3 regions of the Agarivorans sp. DSG3-1 genome follow, and region 3 is predicted to be linked to each of the others. Evidence: predicted binding sites of a transcription regulator. Region 3 holds the regulator's gene; each other region holds the start of a gene.
What was found. The regulator sigma-54, encoded in region 3, starts transcription at its own class of promoters, with help from an activator protein. The targets are predictions, from matches to a motif close to GTTGGCACGNNNNTNGNNT.

Region 1 (7,946 bases), 430 kb from region 3:
ATGACAGGCACCCGTGGTCATGGTAACAAAGAATGTATTGGCCAAGGTGTGGCTAATGTAACAACAGGCTTCTTTGGCGGTATGGGCGGTTGTGCAATGATCGGTCAGAGCATGATCAACATTCGCTCTGGTGGTCGTGGTCGACTGTCTGGTATTACCGCTGCTTTAGCCTTATTAGGCTTCATTTTATTTGGCTCTTCGCTAATTGAAATGATTCCTTTAGCTGCTCTAGTTGGTGTGATGTTCATGGTTGTACTAGGTACCTTCGAGTGGGCGAGTCTGCGCATGATTAACAAAGTACCAAAAGCAGATTTCTTTGTGATTGTATTAGTATCGGTTGTCACTGTATTCACTGACTTGGCAGTAGCCGTAGTGATTGGTGTAATTGTGTCGGCTTTGGTATTTGCTTGGAACCACGCAAAACACATCTACGTGACTACTTCTAGCGATGATGAAGACCACAAGGTGTATCAACTAGATGGCCCATTGTTCTTTGGTTCTGCGGCTAACTTCTTAGATTTGTTTAGCCCAGCCAACGATCCAAAAGATGTAGTGATTGATTTTGCTAAATCGCGAGTGAGTGATCACTCTGCGATTGAAGCCATTGATACCTTGGCTGAGCGTTACGAAAAAGCCGGTAAAACTCTGCACCTTAAGCACCTTAGCCCTGAATGTCGCAAGCTACTAACTAAAGCAGGCAGCGCGGTTGAAGTGAACTTGATTGAAGATCCTAGCTACAAAGTTGCCAGCGATACGCTAGACAACTAAGCGCGTTAACCTCATCAAGATAAAGCCGTTAACTCCGAGTGAGTTAACGGCTTTTTTTTTGCTCGCATGCTAGATTAAACAGAGATTGTGCGGCGTTAGGGGCCACAGTGCTAGATTCATTTTTGTCTGACTTAGGTTTGCTCATTTATGTATTGCTGATTATTGCAGTGGCCCTGCAAGTGATGTTAAAACGCCGTCCAGTAGGCGTAACCCTTACCTGGCTGCTACTGATTTTTGCAATACCTTTACTGGGCATTATTTGCTACCAGCTATTTGGTGAGCGCTATTTGGGCCGCTTGCGCGCTAGGCGAGCGCGAGTAATGGAAACCAAGTACAAACAAAGTGTACACCAGTTTAAGCGTTCTCCTCACGCTGTAGAGCGCTCCTGTTCAGAACAAGCAGAACCCCTAAACAAACTAACCCGGCGTTTGCTTGGCTTGCCAATATTGGGAGGGAATTTATTACAAAACCTTGAAGATTCCCTCTCTACGCTAAGCCAGCTAACCCAAGATATACACCAAGCAAAAACCACCATCTACCTTGAGTTTTACATTGTACAACTCGGTGGATTAGTCGACCCATTGTTAGACGCTTTGGCGCTTGCTGCCCAACGAAAAGTAAGTGTGTACTTACTGGCTGACTCAGTAGGCTCAAGAGAGTTTTTAAGCTCTGAGAAAAGACCCCTACTAGAACATGCTGGCGTAAATGTGATTGAAGCATTACACGCCAACCCCATTCGAATGCTACTACAACGCATAGATTTAAGGCTGCATCGAAAAATTGCTGCCATTGACCAACACGTGGCGTATACCGGCTCTATGAATCTCGTAGACCCACGCTTTTTTAATCAGCAGCGCGGCCTTGGCCAATGGGTTGATTTGATGTTGAGGGTGGAAGGTCCCGCTGCAGTAAACCTACAAGCGGTGGTCGCTTACGATATTGAAATGGAAACTGGCTTGGCACTTATCGAGCAATTAGATTTAGTCTCTCCTGCCGCTTCTGCTGGTCAGCAGCTCATGCAGATTATGCCTTCAGGACCAGGCATCTTTGGCGACCATGTTATTCAGTTACTGCTTTCGTCTTTATACTTAGCCAAGCAACAAATTGTATTAACCAGCCCTTACTTTGTGCCTGATGAAAGCCTGCAAATGGCCTTAGTGACTGCCGCTAATCGCGGGGTAGAAGTTAACCTAATTTTACCCGCAAGAAATGACTCCTTTTTGGTACGGTACGCCAGCCATTCCTTTTATCAGCAACTATTAGATGCTGGCGTTAATATCTTCAAATTCAATGGCGGTTTATTACACACCAAAAGCCTGCTAATCGATCAGCAAGTTGCTTTGGTGGGCACCGTAAATTTAGACATGCGCAGTTTATGGCTTAACTTTGAAGTGACATCGATTATTGATGACAAAAATTACGCCAAAGATTTATATAGAATCATGCAACACTACTTACAACAAAGCAGTAAAGTTGATGCTATTGCCTGGCGAAAACGTCCCGTTTATCGACGGTTGATGGAAAATATTATCCATATTTTTAGTCCTTTGCTGTAGCAATCAAACGGCCTAAGCCCTAGCAAGGCACATTATTCACTACTGAATTTTTATTCAAGTGCAACACTCTTACAGGAAGTAATCATTCGAGCTAAGGGCAATATTCTTCAATACAATACTTAGCTAACAAGCCTTAAACGCCGCGCCTCTAACTATTATCCACTACAATACATTTATAGTATGAATAAGGCTTTCAGCACCTGTAAACTGAGCTACCGCACATTTCAATCACAAAAACATCTAAATAAAGTGACTAAATAGCCATTTGAGCATGTAATCGATTCCCCCATAATTATACATTTTCGCTCGTTATGCTTGGCGATTTATAGGATATATCTAGGTTTTCATGTGAGTCATCAACAACCCAGTTCCATTGCTCCGCGTAAATTGCAACTAAGCGCCTCCTCTGTAAAGCAATTAGCACTTCAGCACCAAGGCGAAGAACTCGCACAACGCTACCAACGTTTTTTTCAAGCGAGTATCGCGAGTAACGATTCTGAAGTGAAGAAGGTCTATCAATTACGCCATCGCGTGTATTGTGAAGAGTTTAAATTTGAACCCAGTAATAAGCTGCAGCAGGAAAAAGACAACTACGATAGCTACTCACAGTATTGCCGAGTGCAACATTTAACCAGCGGGCTTGATGCCGGTTGCTTAAGAATGGTGCACCCAAAAGGTCAACAGAGCCTGCCTATTTTGGATGCCTGCGGTTCGGCCATTACTCATCAAGCATTGCACCCAGATAATTTTGCTAGAGAAAGTATTTGCGAAGTGTCGCGCGTGGCTTTAGATACTCAATTTCGTCGTAGGAAAATTGATAACAAAAGTGGTAATCGGCCTTCAGGCATGACGTTAGCGGAATTTAGCCAAAAAGAGCTGAGAACCTTTCCCTATATCACCATGAGTTTATATTTAGCAGCATCGATTGTTGCTGAACAAAGTGGCATTAAACACGCGTACGTGATGGTTGAACCCAAACTCGCCCGAAGCTTGTCCTTGTTTGGCATTAAGATGACGCGCATTAGCCCAAATATTGATTACCACGGTATTAGAGCGGCTTACCACATCACTCTTGAGCGCTTTCAAGAGCAACTCCCCTTGTTATATCAACCTTTGTTTGAGCTGATTAAACAAAGCGTTAACCCTAAAATAGGCTTACACGCCAACTCCCCCGCTTAACAAAAATTTTTACAAAAACTAAAAAAGGCAGCCTAAGCTGCCTTTTTTCAATCACCTTACTAAGCGCTTGCTTATGGTGCCTTAGGTGGGCGACCCGCACGCTTACGTTCGTTTTCGGTAAGCAAACGCTTACGAATACGAATACTTTCAGGCGTCACTTCTACTAGCTCGTCATCATCAATAAATTCAAGCGCTTGCTCAAGAGTCATAAGAATCGGTGGCGTTAGTACTTGCGCTTCATCAGTACCTGAAGAACGTACGTTAGTTAGCTGCTTACCTTTCAGACAGTTTACTGTTAAATCGTTATCACGGCTGTGAATACCCACGATTTGACCTTCGTATACTTCGTCGGCATGTTGAGTAAACAAACGACCACGGTCTTGTAGGTTATACAACGAGTAAGTCAGTGCTTTACCGGTAGCATTTGAGATCAATACGCCGTTTTGACGTTGACCAATCGTACCGCCCTTATGTGGACCGTAACGTTCAAAAGTATGGTAAATCAGACCTGAACCTGAAGTTAGCGTCATGAATTCAGTTTGGAAACCCATTAGACCGCGGCTTGGCATCAAGAAGTCCATGCGAACACGGCCTTTGCCATCTGGTGCCATATCAGTAAGGTCACCCTTACGTAAGCCCATTTGCTCCATAACACTACCCTGATGCGCTTCTTCAACATCAATGGTTACTGTTTCGTACGGTTCTTCAAGTTTGCCATCTACCGTACGCAGAATTACTTCTGGGCGTGATACCGCAAGCTCAAAACCTTCACGACGCATGTTTTCGATAAGGATACCTAAGTGAAGCTCGCCACGGCCAGATACGCGGAATTTATCCGGATCGTCCATTTCTTCAACACGTAAAGCAACGTTATGAACCATTTCTTTTTGCAAACGCTCAAGAATGTTTCGAGAAGTAACAAATTTACCTTCTTTACCAGCAAACGGAGAGTTGTTTACCTGGAAAGTCATGTTAACCGTAGGTTCATCAACACTCAGTGGCGTTAAGGCTTCAACGTTGTTGGTATCACAAATGGTGTCAGAGATTTTAAGCTCGCCAAGACCCGTAATAGCAATAATGTTACCGGCTTCTGCTTTCTGTGTTTCTTGACGCTCTAGACCCAAGTAACTTAGCACAAGGCCAACTTTACCATTGCGGGTTTTACCGTCAGCGCCCACTACAGTCACTTGTTGGTTAGGCACAACACTACCGCGAGTAATACGGCCTACACCGATAACACCAACATAAGAGTTGTAATCTAACTGAGAAATTTGCATCTGGAAATCGCCACTTGGGTCAGCAGCTGGAGGAGCAACATTTTCAACAATTGCTTGGAACAATGGTTCCATGTTGTCTGATGGCTCATCTAAGTCCATGGTTGCCCAGCCGTTAATAGCTGATGCATAAACCACTTTAAAGTCTAACTGATCGTCAGTTGCACCAAGGTTATCGAATAAATCAAATACTTGATCCATAACCCAATCAGGGCGAGCACCTGGTTTATCAATCTTGTTAATGACTAAGATTGGCTTAAGGCCTTGAGCAAACGCTTTTTGTGTTACAAAGCGTGTTTGCGGCATTGGGCCTTCTTGGGCATCAACAAGTAGCAACACTGAGTCAGCCATAGACATAACACGCTCTACTTCTCCACCGAAGTCGGCGTGTCCAGGAGTATCAACAATGTTGATATGGTAGTCGTTCCATTCAATAGCAGTATTTTTTGCAAGAATGGTAATACCACGCTCTTTCTCAATGTCGTTAGAGTCCATGACTCGCTCTTCAGCATCACCACGAGTAGTTAGCGTACCGGATTGCTGCAGTAACTTGTCAACTAGGGTCGTTTTCCCGTGGTCAACGTGAGCAATAATGGCGATGTTTCTTAACTTATCTAGCACGGCTCTCAGCCCTTTTATAATGAGGTAAAAGTAAAAAGTGCGCTATTGTACATATAAACGACAACTTCTCATAGTTTTAAGTTGATCACGGTTTTTCTCCTACCCACTTAGGGTATGATAAGTGCGGCTAGAAACTTAACGCACCAAAATGGACAAGAACAGCACCATAAAAGTGCACCGCATTGCACTAAATTGATGCCCCTTCCCATAACAACCATATATATCAATATCTTATGTGTTGGCACAGTTTTAGCTTCAAGCAACACAACAGCGTTAATTCGTTATAAATACTATTAAATCGATTGAACCATCAATTTTGATGACACCGGAGGTTAAAAACATGTCTGCAGAAGTTTTAGCTTTGCTTAAAGAGCAAGAGGTTAAATTTGTTGACTTACGCTTTACCGATACTAAAGGTAAAGAGCAACACGTATCTATTCCATCTCACCAGGTTGACGAAGATTTCTTCACCGACGGCAAAATGTTTGATGGTTCTTCTATTTCAGGCTGGAAAGGCATTAACGAATCAGACATGGTATTAATGCCTGATCCTGCTACTGCAGTACTAGACCCGTTCACAGAAGAAAACACTCTAAACCTTCGTTGTGACATTCTTGAGCCAGCAACTATGCAAGGTTACGACCGTGACCCACGCTCTGTAGCTAAACGCGCTGAAGAATACATGCGTTCTACCGGTATTGCAGATTCTGCATACTTCGGTCCTGAGCCAGAGTTCTTCTTGTTTGATGACGTTAAGTACAAAACTGACATGTCAGGTTCTATGTACAAAATTGATGCTGATGAAGCGTCTTGGAACTCAGACAAACATTTTGAAGACGGTAACACTGGTCACCGTCCTGGCGTTAAAGGCGGTTACTTCCCAGTAGCACCAGTTGATTCTTCACAAGACCTACGCTCAGCAATGTGTTTAGTACTTGAAGAAATGGGTCAAACTGTTGAAGCGCACCACCACGAAGTAGCAACAGCAGGTCAGAACGAAATCGCCACTTTATTCAACTCAATCGTTGAAAAAGCTGATGAAACTCAAGTTCTTAAGTATGTTGTTCACAACGTAGCTCACGCTTACGGTAAAACAGCGACTTTCATGCCTAAGCCAGTTGTTGGTGATAACGGTAGCGGTATGCACGTTCACCAATCAATTTGGAAAGACGGCGAAAACTTGTTTGCTGGTGACCTATATGGTGGCCTATCTGAAACTGCATTGTTCTACATTGGCGGTATCATCAAACATGCTAAAGCGATTAACGCTTTTGCTAACGCATCTACCAACTCTTACAAGCGTTTGGTACCAGGTTTTGAAGCGCCAGTTATGCTAGCTTACTCAGCACGTAACCGTTCTGCTTCTATCCGTATTCCAGTAGTACCTTCGCCTAAAGCTCGTCGTATCGAAGTACGTTTCCCTGACCCAACAGCTAACCCATACTTAGCATTCTCTGCAATGTTGATGGCTGGCCTTGACGGGATCAAAAACAAAATCCACCCTGGCGATGCTATGGACAAGGATTTATACGACTTACCTGCAGAAGAAGCAGCTGAAATTCCACAAGTGGCAACCTCACTTGAAAATGCACTAGCTTGCCTAGATGCAGACCGTGAATTCTTAACTGCTGGCGGCGTATTCAGCAACGATTACATCGATTCTTACATCGCATTGAAATCAGCTGACGTTGAGCGCATCAACATGACAACTCACCCAGTTGAGTTCGAATTGTACTACAGCGTATAAACAAAACGTTACACAGCTTAAAAAACCCGCTTTAAAGCGGGTTTTTTTATTGCTTTTCAATAGGTTTTTGCCCACCGTTAGCAGGTTGAATGGAGGAATTATCAATGAGCAAATGGTTTGCTATCATTTTTTTTATCAGTTTCGGACTAGTAAGTGTTCAAGCCGCCGACACTATTTACCAATGGGTAGATGAGAATGGCATCACCCACTTTTCAGATCGCCCCCAAGTTGGCGCCACTGAACTACAGGTAGACGTCGCTCCGCCAGCCACCGATGGCCCCTTGGCAACTCCGCGTACCCCCCTGAAAAAGAAACAAAAACCGATTAAGTATCAAGTACAAATCACTAGCCCAAGTCATGAACAAACCATTCGCGACAACGAAGGCAAAATTTCGATTACAGCAACCACTACGCCACTGCCGTTAAATAGCATGGGCTACAAGTTGGTGCTTGATGGTGTACCCCAAGGGCAAATCACTAAAATGGGGAGCTTTAACCTCACCAATATTGATCGTGGTGCCCATACTATTCATGTGCAGTTGGTTGATGAATCGGGCAAGGAAATTGCATCGTCTAAACCCATTACCGTATTTTTGCACCGCGCTAACGCATTTGGCGCTGGAGCAGCTGCAGCAGGGGGAGGCTAACTAGCAACTCTCTGCCTTTTGAGGTTAAACTCAGTGCAGAAGCACCAACTTGGTGCACCCATTCAGGAGAGAGTAGTGTTAGAGATCTCTGGCTTAGAACGTTTAGTATTGGAAAATCAAGTTACCGCCATTGTGCTGCTTGATGCTGAGTTAA
Region 2 (7,946 bases), 1.9 Mb from region 3:
TCCCTCGTCTGAAAGGACGTGCCGGTTCAAGTCCGGCCCCGGGCACCAACTCTTCTTTGCATTATTCTCCCAGCTTTTCAGCTAACCTTTCATCTGTACTGTGATTCAAACTCTTCTCTAGTTTAGTTGCATCTGTTAATTCACCAATCATGTTCTCTAGACGTAATCTATAGTTAAACGCTAATTCATAGCGCGTAATATGCAGGCTAGTCGTTCACTAAAGAAGCTAATTGGTGCTTGCTAGATCGCTTTTTAAGCACTTGAATCAACTCCCTTAAAAAATCCGTTGACTCATTTCTGTAATACGTTAAAGTACATCTCGCTTTCAGGCCGTAGGCCGATATTGTTAGCAACAAACGTGTCGCCCGGGTGGTGAAATTGGTAGACACAAGGGATTTAAAATCCCTCGTCTGAAAGGACGTGCCGGTTCAAGTCCGGCCCCGGGCACCAGTATTTAGAGTTGAGAATCTCGCTACTGCATAAGCGGTAACAAAAGACTTAATTTGTTAGTCCTTACCAAAGGCTAATGAAGATAGGAATTAGTTAGCACTGCTTCAGTGTTGATTAAAGAATTAAGCGGCACTAGCTCAGTTGGTAGAGCGCAACCTTGCCAAGGTTGAGGTCATCAGTTCGAACCTGATGTGCCGCTCCAAAATTTGTAACGCTGTATGGCGGGTTGGCAGAGTGGCTATGCAGCGGATTGCAAATCCGTGGACCTCGGTTCGACTCCGGGACCCGCCTCCATTACAAAGTAAAGTTTTGCCCGGGTGGTGAAATTGGTAGACACAAGGGATTTAAAATCCCTCGTCTGAAAGGACGTGCCGGTTCAAGTCCGGCCCCGGGCACCAATTCAGAAAACCCAGTAGCATTTGCTACTGGCTTTTTTGGTTTCTAATTCCCACAAAAATTATCCTTTTATTTAGTTTCACTGCTTTGGTGCGCACTAGGTCGATATGCGCCAATTCGGTGCGCAAAGTTTCTTGTAATAACCCATCAAGTACCCAAAACTAGGTACTCATACTTTGGCATAGCGTTTGCTCTATTAACTATGCGACATGAGAGATGTATGGCTTTGCCACATCAAGAGCCGCCACTACAATTTGCAATAGACATCTAGGGTTCCGGCTGCAACGCAGTGTCTGGACCGAGAGTTGTCAACCTCATTACGGGGTTACACGGAGGGATAAAAGCCCGGGAGATGACACTTAAATACGTCTCTCATGTTTTTATTTTAAGTGTACAACCACATTGAGGTGACCATGTTGAACTTAGTTAAATCTCCACTCCGTTCTTTGGCTATAGCAGCCACTATTCTAAGTGCTAGCGTAATGAGCATTTGCTCAGCGCAAGCCGCCGATAAACCTACTTATAAACTTGCGTGGACAATTTACGTGGGCTGGATGCCATGGGATTATGGCGCTGCTTCTGGCATCGTGCAAAAATGGGCTGACAAATACGACATCAATATCGAAGTAGTGCAAGTTAACGACTACATCGAATCTATTAACCAATACACTGCAGGCGGCTTCGACGCTACCGTAATGACTAACATGGATGCCTTAACCATTCCCGCAGCTAGCGGCATTGATTCTACGGCATTAATTGTGGGCGACTTTTCAAACGGTAACGACGGCGTAGTGTTAAAAGGTAATAAGAGCCTAAAAGATCTGAAGGGCGAAAAAGTAAACCTTGTTGAACTCAGCGTTTCTCATTACTTATTAGCACGTGCATTGGAGTCGGTAGGCTTAAAAGAGCGTGACATTAAAGTAGAGAATACTTCCGATGCAGACCTTGTTGCTGCGTTTACCACGTCAGACGTAACGGCAGTAACCACGTGGAATCCACTGCTAAGCGAAATTACCTCTATGCCAGATACCAACATGGTGTTTGACTCATCTAAGATCCCTGGCGAAATTATCGACCTATTAGTCGTGCATACCGATACCCTAAATCAAGATCCTAAATTGGGTAAAGCGCTAACCGGCGCTTGGTACGAAATTATGGCTACCATGTCGGGCAATGACGAAGCAGCAATTAAAGCACGCAGCTTTATGGCCGAAGCATCGGGTACAGATTTAGCGGGTTACGATGCGCAACTGGCCTCTACCAAAATGTTCTACGACGCAAAAGACGCTGTTGATTTCACTAACAGTGCAACCTTGCCATCTACCATGGCTAAAGTGGCTGAGTTTTCTCACCACCACGGCCTACTAGGTGAAGGGGCGCCAGATGCTAGTTTCATTGGTATCGAAACGCCATCAGGTACCTATGGTGACAGCGCTAATGTAAAACTACGCTTTACCTCTGAGTACATGGACATGGCGGTTCAAGGCAAACTATAAGGCCGTTCTATGACTCGACTAATTAATAAAAAGCCTAGCCGAATTACTCGGCTGCTGTTGGGCTTACTTCCTTTCATTGTGTTGATTGTGCTGTACATGATGGCATCGCAAGCCCGTTTGGTAGATAACCCAAATGACAAGCTATTGCCGGCAATGTCTAGCTTTGTAGACGCAATAAACCGCATGGCCTTTGAGCCAAGCAGACGTAGCGGCGAATACTTAATGTTGGCCGATACTTTAGCTAGCTTGAGTCGCTTAGCGATGGGAGTTGGGATTAGCGCTCTGATTGCCTTAATCGTAGGCGTGGCTAACGGTATGGTGCCGTTTGTACGCGCGCCATTATCTCCCTTGGTTACAGCCTTGTCGTTAGTGCCACCCATGGCAATACTACCGATTTTGTTCATTGTGTTTGGTCTGGGTGAGCTATCCAAAGTGATGTTAATCATCATTGGTATTTGTCCAATCATGATCCGTGATTTACAGCTGCGAACCGATGCCTTGCCGCCAGAACAAATTCTTAAAGCACAAACCTTGGGTGCATCAAGCTGGCAAACCATTATTGCCATTGTTGTACCGCAAATACTGCCTAAATTAATTGAAGCAGTGCGTTTAACCCTGGGCAGCGCTTGGCTGTTTTTGATTGCAGCAGAAGCCATTGCCGCTACCGAAGGTTTAGGCTACCGCATCTTTCTGATTCGTCGTTACCTCGCCATGGACGTTATTTTACCTTACGTGCTTTGGATTAGTTTGCTGGCTTTTGTAATGGATTGGTTGTTACGCAAGCTGTCGCAACATGCGTTTACTTGGTACCACACTGCACAAGGAGACGCGTAATGGCTACCCCCATCATACAAGCCAAAGATGTATGGAAAGAATACGGCGACAACGTAGTGTTAGAGCGAATCAACCTGAGTGTAATGGAAGGCGAGTTTGTGAGCATTGTTGGCGCATCTGGCTGTGGTAAGTCTACGTTTTTAAACTTGCTACTGGGCAACGAAAGCGTTAGCCGAGGCAAGTTATTGCTTAATGGTGACATACTACCAAACGAGCCCGGACCTGAGCGCGGTATTGTGTTTCAAAAGTACTCGGTGTTTCCTCACCTAACTGCAGTGCAAAATGTCATGCTAAGTGATGTATTTGCCCAGTCGCTTTTTGTTAGTCGCTTGTTTGGTAAAGCGAAGCAACAAGCCTATACCCAAGCAATGGCGATGTTAGACAAAGTTGGCTTAAGCCACGCGGCACATAAATATCCTGCTGAATTATCGGGTGGTATGCAGCAACGATTAGCCATTGCTCAAGCCTTAATGAAAAAACCAAAAATTTTGTTATTAGACGAACCTTTTGGTGCGTTAGATCCCGGTATTCGTAAGGACATGCACAAGTTAGTGCATCAACTTTGGCAAGAACACAAACTCACTATTTTTATGATTACTCACGACTTATCAGAGGGCTTTAGCCTAGGTAATCGGCTGTGGGTATTTGATAAACACCGTCACGATGCACAGCACCCAGAGCGTTTTGGTGCTCAAGTTACTTACGATATCCCGATTGCAAAAGACATCCAAAATCTGTCTTTTACCGAGGATATGAAACCGATTATCGATGCATCTGTCGCGTAATAAGGACAAATTATGACCTCATCAACCCAAGACATTATTTATCAAGAAACCATCGCAGGAGCGGCTCATTGGTCGGTTACTGTGCCTGCGGGTAAAATCTTACGTTTTATTAATACCAGCGGGAAAGCCAATGTTAGCCTGTTGTTTCACAATCCTAAAGACTTGCTAGAGCGCTACAACGCGCCGGATACGCTTAAGTGTCAGCACACCTTGAAACTGACTAAAGGCAACTGTTTATATTCCGATATGGGCAGAATATTTTGCTCAATCGTTCGAGACGATAGCGGCTGGATAGACAGCGTAGGTGGTTTAGCCAACAAGCAAAAAGTCGCCGCCAAGTGGGGCGAGCGTAGTTATCAAACCCAGAGGAACCAGTGGCTACAAAATGGTTACGACAGCATGTTGGTCGAGCTCGCCAAATACGGCTTAGGCAAGCGTGACATGGCGGCCAACTTAAACTTATTTAGCAAAGTTGCAACAGACGCCGAAGGCAACCTGCAGTTTGATGAACAAGCGAGTAAGGCTGGCGATGTCATTGAGCTGCGTTTCGAAATGGACACATTAGTGCTCATATCTACTTGCCCACATCCAATGAACCCTGCTAGTGATTATCCCAACCATCCAGTAAGCGTAGAAATGTGTCAGGCGGAGAGCGTTAGCCAAGATGATTATTGCCGTAACTTTAGACCAGAGAATGGTCGAGGTTTTGAAAACACTGAACGTTATCGTTGCGAAACAACGCAAGCCAGTTGTTGCGTTGCTTAAGTATTGGGACTAAAAGGAAAAAAATGATGATTAAAACAAGCCAATTAATAGCCGATGACGCCACGCTACGCGATGTAGTTCCAGCCGGTGACTATTACATGAAAGTGCTAAAAGCCGGTCAAACCCTGCGTATCTTAGACTTAGAAGGCAACCAAGCTGCCGATACCCTATTTTATAACGCTAACGATCCTAGCGAACGTTACAGCGCTATGGACACCATTCGTGAACAAGGCAATGTGTATTTAACGGCGGGCACGACCTTAGTGTCAAATCTAGGTCGCGAGATGCTCACCATTACTGCAGATACCTGTGGCCGACACGACACCCTAGGTGGGGCTTGTGCAACCGAGAGCAATACCGTGCGTTACGCCCTAGAGAAAAAGTGCATGCACGCCTGCAGAGACAGTTGGTTATTGGCCGTGGCCGAAAACGATCAATTTGGCTTAACCAAGCGTGATATTACCCACAACATTAACTTCTTTATGAATGTGCCCGTTACTGCCGAAGGCGGTTTGAGCTTTGCCGATGGGATCAGTGGCGCAGGTGAGTACGTTGAAATGCACGCCGAGATGGATGTGATAGTTTTACTGTCTAACTGCCCACAACTTAACAACCCTTGTAACGCCTATAACCCAACACCAGTAGAAATGCTGATATGGGATGCTGCATAAGCAACACGCTCCACATTAAGGCTAGGGACGACCCTAAACACGCCTTTACTAATAAGCCGGGACGACCCGCAGTTCTCAGGTGACACTATGTTCGAAAAAGTATTGATAGCCAACCGCGGCGCGATAGCTTGTCGGATCATTCGAACCCTCAACTCAATGAATATTGCCAGCGTTGCGCTCTACAGCGAAGCCGACGCCGACAGTTTACACATTAGCCAAGCGTCTGAGGCCCATTGCCTAGGCGCGGGCTCAGCCAGCCAAACCTATCTAAATATCGACAAAATTTTTGCCATCGCCAAACAAAGTGGCGCGCAGGCGATTCACCCTGGTTACGGTTTTTTAAGTGAAAACCAAGAATTTGCCCAACGTTGTGAAGAACAAGGTTTGGTATTTCTAGGCCCCACGGCAGAACAAATGAATGCCTTTGGCCTAAAACATCGAGCGCGTGAATTAGCCGAGCAAGCCAAGGTGCCTTTATTACCAGGCAGCGGCTTGTTAGATGATTGCGAACAAGCACTTAGCTGTGCCGAGGAGCTGGGTTACCCGGTTATGCTAAAAAGTACTGCCGGTGGTGGTGGTATTGGTATGCAGCGCTGCGACAGTGCAGAGCAACTAAGCCAAGCATTCGACAGTGTTAAACGCCTTAGCGAGAACAACTTTAGTAATGCAGGTTTGTTCTTAGAAAAATTTATTACTCAAGCACGCCACATAGAAGTGCAAGTGTTTGGTAACGGCGAAGGTGAAGTACTCACCCTGGGCGAACGAGATTGTTCAGCGCAGCGCCGCAACCAAAAAGTAATTGAAGAAACCCCAGCACCCAACTTAAGCCAGGCCACTCGAGAACAGCTACAGCAAACTGCTAAACAACTCACCCAAAGTGTTAATTACCGCAGTGCAGGTACCGTAGAGTTTGTATTTGACCAGCAAAGCCAAGCCTTTTACTTTTTAGAAGTTAATACCCGCCTGCAGGTAGAGCATGGCGTTACCGAGATGGTATTTGGCGTAGATTTAGTCAAGTGGATGATTGAGCTGGGTTTTGCTCAGTCGTGTAATAAAAACTATCCGCTAAGTGACAAAGCCGAGGGCTTACAACCCACAGGTCACGCGATACAAGTGCGTTTGTATGCCGAAGATCCAAATAAAGATTTCCAGCCTAACGCGGGTTTATTAAGCCATGTTAGTTGGCCAAAGGCAGAAGAACTAGGTTTAGCCAGCGATGAGCAACTGCGGATTGATCACTGGATAGAAAGTGGCGTAGAAGTCTCACCGTTTTTTGACCCCATGTTAGCTAAAGTGCAGTTTCATGGAGCAGATAGAGACACAGCCATCGCCGGCTTAGCTCGCTCGCTTGCTAGCTGCCAAGTGTATGGCATTGAGCACAACTTAGCGTACTTGCAGCAGTTGCTTAAACTGCCCGCACTTCAACAAGGTACTTTGCTTACCTCTAGCTTAAACAGCTTTGCCTACAAGCCAAATACTATTGATGTATTAAGCGCAGGTACGCAAACCACTATTCAAGATTATCCCGCTCGCACGGGTTACTGGGATATTGGCGTACCGCCATCAGGCCCAATGGATGCGCAAAGCTTTCAGCTTCTTAATAAGCTATTAGGTAATCCAAGTGATGCCGCTGGTTTAGAGATTACCCTGCAAGGGCCAACACTTAAGTTTAATCAAGACAGCTTGGTAGCAATAGGTGGCGCCGATATAGAGATTAGTTTAGATGGCCAAAGCCGCGCGATGTGGCAAGTATTTAAAGTAAGCGCCGGCCAAAGCTTGGCATTAGGTAAAGTGAGCGATGCTGGTGCTCGAGCTTACCTCGCGATTAGTGGCGGCTTCCAATGTCCTGAATACTTAGGCAGTAAATCTACCTTCACTCTAGGTCAGTTTGGCGGGCATGCGGGTCGGGCGTTACGCAGCGGAGACGTATTACAACTGCCTGTGATTAACGATGTTAAGCACCTAAATGAATTTATAGTGGGTCGAGCGTTAGAGCAAACGCCCAGTATTCAGAAACATTGGACTATTCACGTTATTTACGGCCCGCATGGTGCGCCTGATTTTTTTACCGATGACGATATTACGCAGTTTTTTGCTGCCAAGTGGAAAGTGCACTTTAACTCGAGTCGCACAGGCGTACGTTTAATTGGGCCAAAACCTGAATGGGCACGCACAGACGGCGGAGAAGCTGGCTTGCATCCGTCTAACATTCACGACAATGCTTATGCCGTTGGCAGCATTGATTTTACTGGCGATATGCCGGTTATTTTGGGGCCCGATGGCCCAAGCCTAGGTGGCTTTGTTTGTCCGGCTACCATCATTAAAGCTGACTTGTGGAAAATGGGTCAACTTAAAGCGGGTGACGAAATAAGCTTTATTCCGGTCACTATTCCACAAGCCGAACAAGCAGAGCGTCAGCAGCTAGAATGCATTAGCCTAGGCAAAGCTTACAATACTGCCATTGATGCTTCGCCTATTACTACTCCGATTGTTAAAACCTTGGCCGCTGAGTTATATGGCGAAAAAGTGGTTTACCGCCCAGCGGGTGA
Region 3 (7,946 bases):
TGCTGCTCAAGCGACCAGTAAAACCCTAGGTCGTTTAGGCAGTCGCAAAATTTCGACTTGTGAAGTACCTGTGGTATTTGATCAAGAAGTGGCGGGTAGCTTGTTTGGCCATTTAATTGGAGCGATTAGTGGTGGTAATTTATATCGTCGTTCGTCATTTTTACTCGATAGTTTGGGAAAAAAATTGTTCCCGAGTTGGTTGTCTATTTACGAAGACCCATTTGTTAAAAAGGGCTTATCAAGTACGCCTTTTGACAGCGAAGGTGTAGCACCTAAAGCTAAACACATTATTGCCGATGGAGTTTTAGAGTCTTACTTATTAACGACTTATGCGGGCCGTAAGTTGGGCATGCAAAGTACCGGGCATGCGGGCGGTATTCATAACTGGCTTGTGAAAAATAGCGGTGTAAATAGGGCTGAGCTGTTAAAGCAAATGGGGACGGGCTTATTAGTAACCGAAATGATGGGGCAAGGGGTAAATACGGTAACTGGAGACTACTCTCGCGGCGCCGCTGGCTACTGGGTAGAGAACGGTGAAATTGCTTTTCCAGTACATGAAATCACCGTGGCCAGTACTTTGCCTGAAATGTTTGCGAATGTTGTCGCTATTGCTGATGACTTCGATAAAGAGAGTGCTATTCAAACTGGCTCGATATTGATTTCTTCAATGAAGATTGCAGGTAGCTAAAGATAATTGGATTGGGCTAGAGCCACAAAGAAGCTGAATTGTTTGCTCTAGCTCAGTTCTCGTCTCTGGCCTCTAGCTTTGTTTAAGCCAGTATTAAGGTGGCCATTCCTAAGAAAGAGAATAAGCCCATTACATCTGTAATGGTGGTTAAAGCCATACCGCCAGCTAATGCTGGGTCAATGTTAAATTTCTTCATTAGCAGGGGAATAGTAACGCCAGCCAGCCCGGCTAATGACATATTTATAAACATCGCCCCTGCGATGATCACACCCAGTGTCCAATCTCCTTTCCAAAAGGTTACCACTATCGCAATCACCGTGGCCCAAATCATACCGTTGAGCATGCCAATAGCCGCTTCTTTGCCGATGAGCCAGCGTGAGTTACCTTCCCCAATATGCCCCACAGCTAAGCCACGGATTACCAGGGCAAGTGTTTGATTACCGGCAATGCCTCCCATACTAGGGACAATCGTCATTAAAATTGCCAAGGTGGCTAATTGTTCCAAGGTTGACTCAAACATGTTACTGATAGAGGCTGCGATTAACGCTGCACACAAGTTTATTGCTAGCCAAAAGGTTCTACGTTGAGTACTTTTTATTACCGGCGCAAAGGTATCTTCGTCATCATCCATGCCTGCCATGCCCATCATACTGTGCTCGGCATTTTCACGAATAATATCAACCACATCATCAATGGTCACTCGGCCCAATAAGTGACCTTCTTCATCGACAACAGGGGCTGAAATCCAGTCGTGGCGCTCAAATAATGCCGCTACATCATCTTCATCCATCGCTACCGGAATGGTCTCTGCCTTACTGTCCATCACGTCGCGAACGTCAACATTGGGGTTAACGGTAAGCAGGGTGGATAAAGGGATATCACCGAGTAGTGAATCATCCTCGTCCACTACATACAAGGCGTCTGTGGCCTCGGGCAGTTCACCGCGCACCCGTAAGTAACGTAATACCACATCAATAGTGACGTCGGCACGAATGGTGATGGTGTCAGTGTTCATGATACTGCCGGCAGTATCTTCAGGATAGGCTAAGGCGGCTTCTACACGATGACGGTCTTGCCCGTCCATCTGTTCTAATACTTCTTGATACACACTATCAGGCAGGCTACGCAGCACATAAGCGATATCGTCGGTGTCCATGCCTTCGGTGGCTGCGGCAAGCGTCTCAGGCGCCATTAATTGCAGCACGCCTTCCATTACGTCTTCGTTAAGCTCTTCGAGAATTTCGCCGTGTTGTTCAGGATCGGTGAGTTGCCATAACACTTTCCGCCCCGCTGGTGGGCTAGATTCTAGCAGTAAGGCTACGTCACAGGCCGGCATTTGATGAAGCATGCGCCTAACATGCACAAACATACCGCTGTCTAGGGCTTGGTTAAGCTCCTGCAAACGTTTGTGCTGATTAGGGTTTAACTCCATCTCTTCCGGCATAAGCATTCCCTATTATTGTTTAAGCAGCGCTTGCTAAGTGTAGCGTGTGTTTATTGCGCTTTGGTTTATTCTTCGTCGAAATTTGCTTCTATTAACGCTTGAACAGCATCTAAAGCCGCAGTGGCATCGTCCCCTTCGGAAATAATGGTTAAGGTATTACCTTGAGCGCTGGCTAACACCAACAAGCCCATTACACTGGCAGCTGAGGCAGTTTTCTCGCCATCGATAATGGTTAGTTCAGCATCAAATTTTTGGGCCAGCTCTACCAGTTTTGTCGCTGGGCGAGCATGCAGCCCCAGCTTGTTTTTAACGATAACTTGCCTAGTGAGTTTCAAGACGGTGTTCCAAAGTGCGATGGCGACGTTGTACTTTACGCTGAGCACTAAAGTGTTCAGCTAGTTTTTCTGCTACGTAAACACTACGGTGTTGGCCACCAGTGCAACCAATGGCAATGGTTAGATAAGCGCGATTATTGGCTTCCAAATGCGGTAACCAAGATTGTAGTAAATCACGAATTTGCTTAATGTATTGATTGACCAAAGCTTGTGCTGATAAATACTCTTGAACGGGTTTATCTAGGCCAGTCAGTGGTCGTAACTCTTCTTGCCAATGGGGGTTCGGCAGAAATCTAGCATCAAACATATAGTCAGCATCGTTAGGTACGCCGTTTTTAAAGCCAAACGATTCAAACACTAAAATTAACTGTTGTTGCTGATCGCCAGTTACTCTAGAGCGAATTAAGCCACTTAGCTCATGCACTGATAAGCGTGAAGTATCGATGCGTAAATCAGCATTTCGAGATAACGGTGCCAGCAGCTCGGTTTCCGATTCAATCGCTTCCGCCAGAGACAAATTAGTTTGACTCAGCGGGTGAACTCGCCGAGTTTCGCTGTAACGGCGGATCAGCGCTTCGTCTTTAGCATCTAAAAAAATGCTTAATAGATTCACATCAGGGCCGGCGTTGCGAATAATTTGGCCTATCGGCGAAGGTTCGTCTGGGAGGTTTCGAATATCGATACTTATTGCTACTTTAGAGTAAGTATTTTTTAAGTTATCGATAAGAGATTGCCATAACACAACCGGGAGGTTGTCTACGCAATAGTAGCCCAGATCTTCTAGTACTCTTAAGGCGACGGTTTTTCCTGAACCAGAACGCCCACTCACGATAATGAGTTCCATGACTATCCCTAACGGTGATTAGAGTATTAGGCTACCATGATGTCGTATAATTCGTCATCACTTTGTGCACAACGAAGTTGTTTACATACTTGCTTATCGTTAAGTTTTTCAGCTACTTGAGATAAGGTGTTGAGGTGTTGTTTACACTGATCTTCTGGTACCAGTAAGGCAAAAACCAAATCAACAGGTTTATTGTCAATGGCATCAAAAGCAATTGGGGGATCACAACGTAAAAAAACAGCGGTTGTTTGATGCTGTTTATCAATGCGGCCATGAGGTATTGCCACGCCTTGCCCGATACCGGTGCTGCCCATTTTTTCTCTATTCAACAAACTCTCAAATATACATTGAGCTGTCGTATCCAGTTGACCAGCGGCTAGTTCACTAATGATTTCTAAGGCGCGTTTCTTTGAAGAGCATTGGACTGCACTTTGAGTGCAATCCAAGCTTAGTACTTTATCTATTTGCATGGAGGTGACTAATGTTTGTTAAGTTTTTCTTTATGTTTGATAACTTGGCGGTCAAGTTTGTCGATGAGACCATCAATGGCCGCATACATATCTGAATGTTCAGCGGTAGCGAATAATTCACCGCCATTTAAATGTAAGGTGGCTTCTGCAATTTGATTGAGCTTCTCGACGTTGAGGATGACATGAACATTGTTTATCTGGTCAAATCGTCGAGTGAGCTTGGCAAACTTGTTATGGACATATTCTTTTAAAGACTCAGTTATATCAACGTGGTGTCCGGTAAGATTAATTTGCATAAATATAGTCCCCTTGATTGGCCTTAAAGTAGGCTCTTACGTTGGTTAGAAGGTGGTATCGCTAAAGACTCACGATATTTTGCAATCGTACGTCTTGCCACCTTGATCCCCTGATCTGCCAAAATATCAGCAATCTTACTATCGCTGAGAGGTTTACTGGTATTTTCGGCAGCAACCAGTTTCTTAATTAATGCACGAATAGCGGTAGATGAACATTCACCGCCGCCATCGGTAGCCACATGGCTAGAGAAAAAATACTTAAGTTCGAAAATGCCGCGAGGTGTGTGCATGAATTTTTGAGTTGTCACTCGAGAAATCGTTGATTCGTGCATTTCTACTGCTTCGGCCACATCGTTCAGCACCATTGGTTTCATTGCTTCTTCACCGTATTCGAAGAAGGCTTGTTGATGGTGAACGATACAGTTAGAGACTTTGAGTAAGGTTTCATTGCGGCTTTCAATACTCTTAATAAACCACTTGGCTTCTTGTAAGTGGCTACGGATAAACTGAGTATCGGTGGCATTAGACGTTTTACTTAAGGATGCATAGTGAGAGTTTACTCTTAGCTTCGGCATCGCATCGGGGTTTAGCTCTACCACCCAACGACCTTGGCGCTTCACTACGGAAACATCGGGAATAACGTATTGGGCTTGGTTTGGCTCAACAGCGTTACCCGGGCGTGGTTCTAAGGTGTGAATCAAACGCATCACTTCGCGCAGCTGGTCTTCTTTTAATTTGGTCTTTCGAGCCAATAAGCGAAAATCTCGATTGGCTAATACATCGATATGGTTAGACACCACATCTTTGGCTTCATTTAGCCATGGTGTTTCTGGGGAAAAACGGCTTAATTGAATTAACAAACATTCTTGTAGTGAGCGCGCGGCAATGCCTACGGGGTCGAAATGCTGAATCCGTTTTAGTACTGCTTCAATTTCGTCAAGCTCTACATCTAAGTCGTTATTGTCACTAGAATTGAGGCCATCTAATAACTGTTCACAATCTTGTGTGAGGTAACCAGATTCATCTACTGCATCAATAATGGCTAAAGCAATGGCTTGGTCTACTTCGCTGAATGGAGTAAGGCGCATTTGCCACAGCATGTGATCTTGTAAGGAGTCAACGGTTTCGCCTTGGAATAACATATCGTTGTCGTCACCACCGCTACTGCCGCTCGATGAGCTAGCTGGCGCGGAACTGGCGCTATAAATATCATCCCAAGTGGAGTCTACGGGTAGGTCATCAGAAACAGTTTCTTGGTTAATGGCATCACCAGCTTCCATTTGGCTGCTGTCTACGTCGGCGCTGGATTCGGCTTCTGTAGATTTTTCATTGGCTGACTTAGCGTCTGTTGCGTCACCATCATTCGAATGTGACTCATCCGCCTCAAGCAGAGGGTTACTTTCCAGAGCCTCTTGAATTTCTTGCTGTAAATCCAGGGTTGAAAGCTGGAGTAAGCGTATGGCCTGTTGTAACTGGGGGGTCATGGTTAACTGCTGACCAAGACGCAACTGCAAAGATGCTTTCATTAACTACCGCTATCCCTTCTTTTTATATTATTTTCTAAGCTGCACTTTAACTATAGCTTGAATTGTTCACCGAGATAAACTCGTTTCACGTGCTCGTTTTCAAGTATTTCTTGTGGCTTACCTGAGGCTATCAATTCACCCTGACTAACGATATAGGCATGCTCACAAACATCGAGAGTTTCCCTTACATTGTGGTCGGTAATTAATACACCTAGACCGCGATCACGCAGATGTTCAATGATTTTTTTAATATCAATAACGGAAATAGGATCTACCCCAGCGAAGGGTTCGTCAAGCAAAATAAACTTAGGGGCTGCGGCTAAGGCGCGGGCAATTTCTACCCGGCGACGCTCTCCGCCTGACAGGCTCATACCGAGATTTTTGCGAATATGCCCAATGTGAAACTCTTCTAGCAAATCGTCCAATGCGCCAATTTGCTGCTCTTTGTCCAAATCCTTACGGGTTTCTAATACCGCTAGAATATTTTTTTCTACCGATAAACGGCGAAAGATAGAGGCTTCTTGGGGAAGATAACCAATGCCTTTTCGTGCTCGAGTATGCATAGCGGTGCTAGACAGATCGTCATCATCGATAAGTATTCGGCCTTGGTCTCGTGGTACTAGGCCAACTACCATGTAGAAGGTAGTGGTTTTACCGGCGCCGTTTGGCCCTAGTAAACCAACAATTTTCCCGGTTTCTACATTTAAACTGACGTTCTTTACTACCTTGCGACCTTTGTAGCTTTTGGCAAGGTTCTCAGCGATTAAGGTACTCATGATTACTCATTGTCCTCGGGGGAGAGTTCTTCTAATTGCTGAGGCAGGAAGATAGTGGTCACTCGATTATTTTCATCGCCTTGAGCAACCATCTCTTGTTTGTTAATGCTGTATTTAATCATTTGGCCTTTTACTAAGCTCTCTTCTTGCTTGAGCTGAGCATTGTTGGTTAACGTGAGGGTCTGCGTTTTTAAATCGTAACGCACCTCGTTGGCCTCTGCTTCAATTGGCTTGCCGCTGTCTAGTAGTTGGTAAAAAGTTGCCGGTTCGCCTTTGGCGATCATCACCTCGCTGCCTTTTTCTTCACTACCTATTACGCTGAGTTCTTCGGCGTGCATTTTTATTGAACCTTGAGTCACCACTACATTATTGTAGAAAGTGACGCGGTTTTCTTTGATGTTGACCTGCTGGCGGTCGGCATCAACAATAATTTGTTTGTTGAAGTCGTCTTCAAGTGCTTGAGAACCCCAAGAAAGCATAAACAAGCTAGCCGCTAGCGCTAACTTACTCTTGTGGGTTGTGGTAAACCGCTTCGATATCATCTAATAAAGTCACTATTTCGTTAGCTAGATCACCGTCCATGCCAACACCATACAATTCGTACGATGGGCCATACACGGTAACAGGTTGATCGCTGCTCATGGTTTCGCTTTGCAGATCGATTTCCAAACTTTCGGTAATTATGTCGCGAACATACTCGCCACGACTTAAGTTTTTAATCACTACATTGTCATTTAAGGTGACAGTTTGTTGCTGCTGTACTGTAGCGTGATCAGCCACAATTTGCCATACAGGTTGACGAGGATCTGGGTAAACCAAAATCTTTGGTTGAGTAAATTCTGTGTGCTTAAGTTGTTCAAAAAACTCCATTTGTTCGGCATAGATACGGTAACGAGGGCTGCCATTTTCGCCAAAGCTGACGCTATAGAGTTTCTCTGCAACAAAGTTGGGCTTGCTGGCTTCGCGTTGAGCGCTTTGTTGTTTAGGATCTGAGGGGCTTAATTGCCACAACACCAAGGCGAGAACGAACAGGCTAGCAAAAAACAGCGTAACGCGATTCATACACTCATACCTTGAGCATGTTCTAGCTGATCTTTGGCTTGCAGTATTAGATCACAAAGCTCGCGTACCGCGCCAAAACCACCTGGGGTAATGGTAACCAAGTTAGCATCTTGCTTGCACAGCGGGTGAGCGTTATGTACAGCAACACCTAAGCCACAAGCGCGCATTACCGGCGTATCAACCACATCATCGCCAATGTATGCCACTTCGTCAGCTGACAGGTTGAGTTGTTCGAGCATTTGTTGGTAGGCCACCATCTTGTTTTGTTGGCCTTGGTAAATGCGGCTTACACCTAAAGCCTGCATGCGTTTTTCTACGATAGTAGATTGGCGGCCAGTAATAATGGCCACTTCTACACCAATGTTTAACAAGGCTTTAATGCCAAAGCCATCATGAGTATGAAAGGCTTTTAGCTCTTCACCATCATTGCCAAGGTAAATTCGGCCATCGGAAAACACTCCATCAACGTCGCAAATAAGCAACTTGATGTTTTTAGCACGGGTAA

Region 1: glnA (glutamate--ammonia ligase) is a predicted target of sigma-54. The motif match lies at 5,636-5,654, and genes of this name have one in related genera.
Region 2: ACLD71_RS17450 (putative urea ABC transporter substrate-binding protein) is a predicted target of sigma-54. The motif match lies at 1,022-1,040, and genes of this name have one in related genera.

The regions. Positions count from the first base shown of each region.
Region 1 is NZ_CP177241.1:1,473,586-1,481,531, reverse strand. Features, by position in the region: gene ACLD71_RS06985 (SulP family inorganic anion transporter) at 1-768, shown strand, start outside; gene cls (cardiolipin synthase) at 876-2,324, shown strand; gene ACLD71_RS06975 (PEP-CTERM/exosortase system-associated acyltransferase) at 2,673-3,503, shown strand; gene typA (translational GTPase TypA) at 3,575-5,398, opposite strand; gene glnA (glutamate--ammonia ligase) at 5,739-7,145, shown strand; gene ACLD71_RS06960 (DUF4124 domain-containing protein) at 7,250-7,792, shown strand; gene glnL (nitrogen regulation protein NR(II)) at 7,868-7,946, shown strand, end outside.
Region 2 is NZ_CP177241.1:3,755,346-3,763,291, reverse strand. Features, by position in the region: tRNA gene ACLD71_RS17475 (tRNA-Leu) at 1-48, shown strand, start outside; tRNA gene ACLD71_RS17470 (tRNA-Leu) at 364-450, shown strand; tRNA gene ACLD71_RS17465 (tRNA-Gly) at 577-652, shown strand; tRNA gene ACLD71_RS17460 (tRNA-Cys) at 671-744, shown strand; tRNA gene ACLD71_RS17455 (tRNA-Leu) at 762-848, shown strand; guanidine-I (ykkC/yxkD leader) riboswitch at 1,103-1,200, shown strand; gene ACLD71_RS17450 (putative urea ABC transporter substrate-binding protein) at 1,260-2,342, shown strand; gene ACLD71_RS17445 (ABC transporter permease) at 2,352-3,176, shown strand; gene ACLD71_RS17440 (ABC transporter ATP-binding protein) at 3,176-3,961, shown strand; gene ACLD71_RS17435 (urea amidolyase associated protein UAAP1) at 3,974-4,726, shown strand; gene ACLD71_RS17430 (urea amidolyase associated protein UAAP2) at 4,750-5,397, shown strand; gene uca (urea carboxylase) at 5,485-7,946, shown strand, end outside.
Region 3 is NZ_CP177241.1:1,905,030-1,912,975, forward strand. Features, by position in the region: gene pmbA (metalloprotease PmbA) at 1-688, shown strand, start outside; gene mgtE (magnesium transporter) at 771-2,132, opposite strand; gene ACLD71_RS08995 (HPr family phosphocarrier protein) at 2,198-2,467, opposite strand; gene rapZ (RNase adapter RapZ) at 2,454-3,311, opposite strand; gene ptsN (PTS IIA-like nitrogen regulatory protein PtsN) at 3,338-3,781, opposite strand; gene hpf (ribosome hibernation promoting factor) at 3,790-4,077, opposite strand; gene ACLD71_RS09015 (RNA polymerase factor sigma-54) at 4,101-5,603, opposite strand; gene lptB (LPS export ABC transporter ATP-binding protein) at 5,654-6,379, opposite strand; gene lptA (lipopolysaccharide transport periplasmic protein LptA) at 6,382-6,921, opposite strand; gene lptC (LPS export ABC transporter periplasmic protein LptC) at 6,884-7,441, opposite strand; gene kdsC (3-deoxy-manno-octulosonate-8-phosphatase KdsC) at 7,438-7,946, opposite strand, start outside.